One region of the Paenibacillus sp. UNC496MF genome, then DNA from elsewhere that is predicted to be linked to it. Evidence: riboswitches for the same ligand, from Rfam matches in the RefSeq annotation. Region 1 holds a riboswitch; each other region holds the start of a gene.
The links. A riboswitch is a leader RNA that binds a small molecule or an ion and turns the genes downstream of it on or off. The one in region 1 is predicted to bind thiamine pyrophosphate.

Region 1 (2,260 bases):
GCGGCTTGTCGAGCAGCTTATGGTCGTACATCCAGTCGGCGTAGTTCTTCCACACCGTCAGCTTCTGCTCGCCCCAGCGCGGCGCGTCCGCTTGGTAGCGCGGGCTGAGCCACTTCTGGCTGGCGCGGACGAGATCCGCGTTCAGCTCGGGCACGGCCTTGATCAGCACGTCCGCGGCTTCGTCCGGATGGTCGATCGCGAATCGGTAGCCTTCGGCCGCGGCCGCCATGAACGCTTCCACGGTGTCCTTGTGCCCGGCGATCATCTTCTCGTTCGTCGCCAGCACCGGCGTGTAATAATCCAGCTTGTCGCTGTAATCGGTCAGATAAACCATGTTGATCTTCTCGCCCTTCAGCTCCGCCGCGACCCCGTCCCAGCCGTAGAAAATCCAGGCGAAGTCGATGTTCTTCTTCGTCGCCGTGAAGAAATCGGCGTCGCCGATGTTGGCGATCTTGACCTTCTTGAAGTCGCCTTTGTCTTCTTCCATCAGCGATTGAATAACCGCCGGTTCCGCGGGCGAACCCCAGCCGCCGTACGTCTTGCCTTCGAACGCCTTCGGCGACGTGATGTTCTTGACCGCCGGCGACGCGAAGCCGGAGGTGTTATGCTGGATGACCGCCGCGAGCGACACGAGCGGCACGCCCTGGATCCGCGCCTGCGTGACGCCTTCCTGGTAGCTGACGCCGAAGTCGGCGGCGCCCGTCGCGATCATCGTGTCCGCGCCCGCTTCGCCGGGCTGGATGATATCGACCTTCAAGCCGTGCTGCTCGAAGAAGCCTTTGTCGCGGGCCACGTACAGCCCCGTATGATTCGTGTTCGGCGTCCAGTCGAGCACGACCTTGATTTCCTTCAGCGCGTCTCCGGCTGCGGCATTCCCGCCGTTCGCGGCCGCGTTCGTACCGCCGCTCCCCGCGCCGTTCGCGGCGTTGCCCGCGTTCCCCTCGTCGTTCTTGGCACCGCAGCCGGCCAACGCCAGCGCCGCGATCAGCACCGTCGCCAGCGCGGCCGTCCAGCCGCCCCGTCTAATTTTGTGTCCCATGTCTCGTTTCTCCCCTCGCCTGCCCTCTTGCCGGACCGCGGATAATCTGCGAATCATGCTGCCCCGAATCGTGATCTGCGCCGCTCGGACGCCCGTCGTCTGCTACCTATCGTGCCCCGAACGCCGATGCGGCATCAGGCCTCGCTTGGCGAACGCGTGCGCCGGTCGTCCACGAACGAACCAAAAAGGCATCCCCCTTCCGGAGGATGCCTCTATCAGCTGCTTACGGCTTGCCACGACGCCGTGCCACGGCGTGCGCCAAGCAATTGTACGCGGTTCCTACGCTGGCATTATCCAGATCAGGTCTAGGGTCGAGATCGTGCGGAATCTCCTCTCAGCCGGCCATGCCCAGCTCCCCATCGCTATTCGATTGGTTGCAACGAGCTTATTATAGCAGACCTTCCCGTAAAATGGCACCCCCTCCGGAAAAAAAGCCCCGCGGAGGGGACCGGGCGAGCGGAAGCCGCGTTCGCGCATGAAAAAACCGGGGGTCAAGACCCCCGGCCGTTGCGAAATTTCTGCGTATGCGCCTTCGCCTCGTCGGTATTCGTGACGCGGTTGCGGCTCCATTCGATCAAAATCCGGTCGATGTACCGGAAGTGCAGCTTGCCGGCGAACACCGCTTCCTTGAGCGCGAAACGAATCAGCTCGTCCGGATACCGGTCCTGGTCGACCCAAGCGCTGATCGTCTCGCATTCCATCGGCGACAGCGGCCGGCCGAACTCCTGCTCGAACGCCGTATACAGATCCGCCGGCTTCGTCCACTCCGCCGCGTCCTGCGCCGCCCCCGGCGTCCGTCCGGACTGCGGCTCCCGTTCGGCGCCGACCGAGCGGCGCGCTTCGTCCGCCAGCCATTCGGCGCCGCGGATCAGGAAGCCCGTCCAGTTGTACCGTTCGATGACGATGCCGCTGACGGGATCGGCCTCTTCGTCGATCGCGAGCAGCCCTTCCTTGATCAAGCGGCCAAGCTGGCCGTGCGCCGTCTTCGGCGCGATGCCGAGCCGTTCCGCCAGCTGCTCGGGCGTCGGGAAATCGACGCCCTCCGCCTGCCGGAACAGCATCAGCTGCAGCATCAGCATCATGTCCGCGTCGGACAGGCCGACGCCGCGGTAAGCGCGCAGCAGACCGGCGGGAACGACGACGCTGCCGCCGTTCATGGCCGCCGCCATCCCGCGCGCGTACGCTTTCCACAAGTCTTGTTTCACCGGCCGTATTCCTCCC
Region 2 (2,260 bases), on a different contig from region 1:
CTTCGAGCGGATCACGGACGAAGTCGTCGACCGGCTGTACGAACAGGTCGCCGCCAATCCGGAGATGAAGGCGATCATCGACCGGCACAGCACGCTGGACCGGTTGAAGGAGACGCAGCGCTGGTACTTCCTGTCGCTGACGGACGGCGTCATCGACCAGGCGTTCATCGACCGCCGCATCCTCATCGGCAGCATCCACTCGCGCATCGGGCTGACGACCGACTGGTACCTCGGCACGTACATGCTGTACCTCGATGCGGCCGTGCAGCACTTCCGGCGCATCGCGCCGGATGCATGGATGACCATCGTGCTCGCGCTGTCCAAAATGTTCAACCTCGACTCCCAGCTCGTGCTCGAGGCGTACGAGCAGGACGAGAAGGCGAAGATCCAGAAGCTGTCCGACGCGCGGCGGCACACGCTGACGACGATCAGCCGCATCGTCCAGGACCTGTCGGCGATGATCGTGGAGCTCGGCGGCAGCAGCCAGTCCGTCGCGGCGTCGGCCAGCCGCACGGCGGACATCCAGGATCAGGCGAACGCGAGAGTGCGCGGGCTGCAGGCCAAGATCGGCGAAATCGACGGCATCGGCTCGCTGCTGCAGGAGATCTCCGACCAAAGCCAGCTGCTCGGCATCAACGCCGCCATCGAAGCGGCCCACGCGGCGGAGCACGGTCGGGGGTTCGGCGTCGTCGCGAACGAGATCCGCAAGCTGGCCAGCCACTCCAAGGAATCGCTCGCCGCGGTCCGGGAGAAGCTGCGGGAGATCAACGGCGTCATGGGCGACGTCATGACGGACGCCGAGCGGACCTCGCAGCTCGCGCGCGATCAGGCGGCCAGCTCGCAGGAGCTGACGTCCTTCGTGCAGATGATCGAGACGATCACGCTGGAGCTCGAGGGCATCCGCTAGCGGCGAAGGGCGAACCGGGCCGCACCGGGCGACTGGCGACGGGCGGCGGGCGCCGACGCCCGGACCCGACGGGCCGACGCCGGCCTTCGCGGAGACGGACGTTCTTTTCACGCCGCCCCGCGTTGTGCTATAGTAAGAGCAACCGAATACCCGTTTTATTCGCTAGGGGAGTCTGACGACTGAGACGCGGAGCCGAATCCGCGGACCCTTGGAACCTGATCTGGGTGATGCCAGCGTAGGGAAGTGAATGGAATTCCGAACGACGACGCGCCTGGCGTTTGTTTCGCGGACCCGCCCATTCCTTTCCGGAGGAATCGGCGGGTTTTTTCGTATGCGCCCGAAAGGAGGATGCCCGCATGAAGACCGTTTTATCGCTGCGCGAGATTTCGTTCGCCTACGGAGCATGCGGCCGGCTGTTCGCGGGCTTGTCGATGCATGTCGCGGAGGGCGAATTCGTCTCCGTCGTCGGCGCGAGCGGCTCCGGCAAGAGCACGCTCTTCAAGCTGATCGCCGGCCTGCTCGAGCCGGCCTCCGGCGACATCGCGCTGTACGGGGATCGCGCCGCCCGCCGGCTCGGAAGCGTCGGCTACATGCCGCAGCGGGACCTGCTGCTCCCGTGGCGCACCGTGATGGACAACTGCCTGCTGCCCATCGAGCTGGCGCCGCGGGGACGCGCGAAGGACGGCGCCGCCGAGGTCCGGCGGCTGCTCGCGCGCTTCGGGCTGGAAGGGAAGGAGCGCGCTTACCCCGCCGAGCTGTCCGGCGGCATGCGGCAGCGGGTCGCGCTGCTGCGCACGGTCATGACGGGGCGCCCGCTGCTGCTGCTCGACGAGCCGTTCGGCGCGCTCGACGCGATGACCAAGCGGGAGCTTCACCGCTGGCTGCTCGGACTCTGGGGCGGCCTCGACAAGAGCGTCCTGTTCATTACGCACGACCTCGAGGAGGCGCTTCTGCTGAGCGACCGCGTCTATCTGATGCCCGCGGCCGGCAGCGGGGACGGTCTGCGGGAGCTGCGCCCCGGCCTGCCGCGGCCGCGGGACGCAAGCTTCAAATACGAGCCGGGCTTCGTGAAGCTCCGGCGGGAATTGGAGCTGCTGCTGGATGAACAGACGACGACCGTTCCGTGACCCGCTGTCGGCGCTCCTCGGGCAGTACGGCCTGTTCGCGCTCCTCCTGCTCGCGCTGCTCGGCGGCTGGGAATGCGCCGTGCGGCTCGGCTGGGTGCCGTTCTTCATCCTGCCGGCCCCGACCGCGATCGCCGGCGCGCTCGGCCGGGACGCCGGCACGCTGCTCGGCCGCCATCTGGCCGCCACGGCGTCGGAGGCCGCTCTCGGCTTCCTGCTCTCGGTCGCC
Region 3 (2,260 bases), on a different contig from region 1:
CAGCCCGCCTCGCACGAAATCGGACCGCATGGTCTTGCCTGCACCCGGCGATTCAGCCCTTCGCAGCCGGAGCGTCGTATTTCCCGAGGCGCGTTCCGCCCGCGGGCATCGGATTTCCGCAAACTTAGTCCGCTTTGCCGGCCTCGAGCTCGATGGCGATCTTCACTTCGTCGCCGATCAGGACGCCGCCGGTTTCGAGGACCGCGTTGTACGTCAGGCCGTAGCTGCTGCGGCTGATCGCGCCTTTGGCGCTGAAGCCGACTTTCTCGTTGCCCCACGGATCCTTGCCGCTGCCCTCGTACGTGACGCTGAACGTCTCCGGACGGGTCAAGCCGCGGAGGGTGAGGTTGCCGGTCACGTCGTATTCGCCGTCGCCCGTTTTCACGATGGAGGTCGACTGGAACGTGAGCGCGGGATAATGCTCGATGTCGAAGAAATCGCCCGTGCGGAGGTGGTTGTCGCGGTCCGCGTTGCGCGTGTCGATGCTGGCGAGCGTCACGTCGAAACGGATGTTCGCCGTCGTCAGATCGTTCGGATCCGCCTCGATCTCGGCGCTGAATTCGTGAAAGGTGCCTTTCACTTTCGCGATCATCATGTGTTTGATCGTAAAATCTACGCTGCTGTGCGTCGCGTCGACAAGCCATTTGGACGTGGACATGGGCAAAACCTCCGGATAATTAATAACATAAAGTAATGAACTTAATATTTTATAGTTAGTATAGAGTCAGAAAGCGGAAACCGTCAATCCTTTTTCTTCCTGCCGCCGATCGGAACGTTGACAACTTTTCCCTCGAGGGGTATAGTCTTGTCAGGAAATCCACTAGGGGCGCCCGCACGGGCTGAGATAAGGCAGAATGCCTTGGTCCCTTTGAACCTGATCTGGGTCATGCCAGCGTAGGAAAGTGGGAAATGTACGTGCGACTTCGATTCGGCCGTACGGCGCGGGAGGCGATCATGCCGCCATGCCGTACGAAGCCGATCCGTCCGCCGGCCGCGGAACGCTTGGGCGTTCCGCGGCCGGCGGACAGACGACCGCGACATGAACCGCTCCTTCGCCGGAGCGGTTTTTTTGCGTGGCGGCCGTTCGCCGGCCGCGCGCTGGGATGCGCGTCCGCGCCGCCGATGGGCGGCCGCGGGCGCCTGCGTCCCGCGCTCCGGCAAGTTGCGGCGAAGCGTTTCGCTTGGCGGCGATCTCCGCCGCGCGGTCCCGTTCGTTTTTTCGCGCGCCTCGCTTCCCTTTGCAGGCCTCCTGGTGCGTTTCCGCCGAGATGGACGATTATGAGGAGGATGTGCGAAATGACAATGATGACGACTCCGCTGCCGGGAAGCCGCAAAGTATACGCGGAAGGGAGCCGGCCCGACATCCGCGTGCCGATGCGCGAGATCGGCCTGACGCCGACGGAAGGAAGGAACGGCGGCGCGCGGCCGAACGCGCCGATCGCCGTGTACGACACGAGCGGACCCTACACCGACGAAGCGTACGAGACGGACGTAAGACGGGGACTGCCGGCGCTGCGCGGCGGCTGGATCGCGGAGCGCGGCGACACGGAGGCGTACGAGGGACGGACGATCGCGCCGCTCGACAACGGGTTTCATAGCGAGTCGGCCGCTTCGCGGGGCGGCGCGGAGACGTTCCCGGGCTTGACGCGGCGGCCGCTGCGGGCGCGCGAGGGCGGGAACGTGACGCAGCTGCATTACGCGCGGCGCGGCATCGTGACGCCGGAGATGGCATTCATCGCGATCCGCGAGGGCATGGCGCCGGAGTTCGTGCGGGACGAGGTGGCCGCCGGGCGGGCGATCATTCCCGCGAACGTCAACCACCCCGAGAGCGAGCCGATGATCATCGGGCGCGCCTTTCACGTGAAGATCAACGCCAACATCGGCAACTCCGCCGTCGCGTCGTCGATCGAGGAAGAGGTCGAGAAGATGACGTGGGCGACGCGCTGGGGCGCCGACACGATCATGGACCTGTCCACCGGCAAGAACATCCATACGACGCGCGAATGGATCGTCCGCAATTCGCCCGTGCCGGTCGGCACGGTGCCGATCTACCAGGCACTCGAGAAGGTGGACGGCAAGGCGGAGGACCTGACGTGGGAGGTGTTCCGCGACACGCTGATCGAGCAGGCGGAGCAGGGCGTGGACTATTTTACGATTCACGCGGGCGTGCTGCTCCGTTATATCCCGCTCACGGCGAAGCGCGTCACGGGCATCGTGTCGCGCGGCGGCTCGATCCTGGCGGCGTGGTGCTTGGCGCATC

Region 2: it holds a riboswitch for thiamine pyrophosphate, as region 1 does, so the genes downstream of both, BMZ79_RS18380 (ABC transporter ATP-binding protein) here and BMZ79_RS06545 (ABC transporter substrate-binding protein) in region 1, are expected to answer to the same signal.
Region 3: it holds a riboswitch for thiamine pyrophosphate, as region 1 does, so the genes downstream of both, thiC (phosphomethylpyrimidine synthase ThiC) here and BMZ79_RS06545 (ABC transporter substrate-binding protein) in region 1, are expected to answer to the same signal.

Annotation. Positions count from the first base shown of each region.
Region 1 is NZ_FORE01000005.1:369,255-371,514, forward strand. It holds gene BMZ79_RS06545 (ABC transporter substrate-binding protein) at 1-1,039, opposite strand, end outside; TPP riboswitch at 1,299-1,408, opposite strand; gene BMZ79_RS06550 (DnaD domain protein) at 1,531-2,244, opposite strand.
Region 2 is NZ_FORE01000010.1:113,035-115,294, reverse strand. It holds gene BMZ79_RS18385 (globin-coupled sensor protein) at 1-907, shown strand, start outside; TPP riboswitch at 1,062-1,166, shown strand; gene BMZ79_RS18380 (ABC transporter ATP-binding protein) at 1,264-2,034, shown strand; gene BMZ79_RS18375 (ABC transporter permease) at 2,009-2,260, shown strand, end outside.
Region 3 is NZ_FORE01000010.1:200,980-203,239, forward strand. It holds gene BMZ79_RS18785 (YceI family protein) at 125-658, opposite strand; TPP riboswitch at 813-918, shown strand; gene thiC (phosphomethylpyrimidine synthase ThiC) at 1,297-2,260, shown strand, end outside.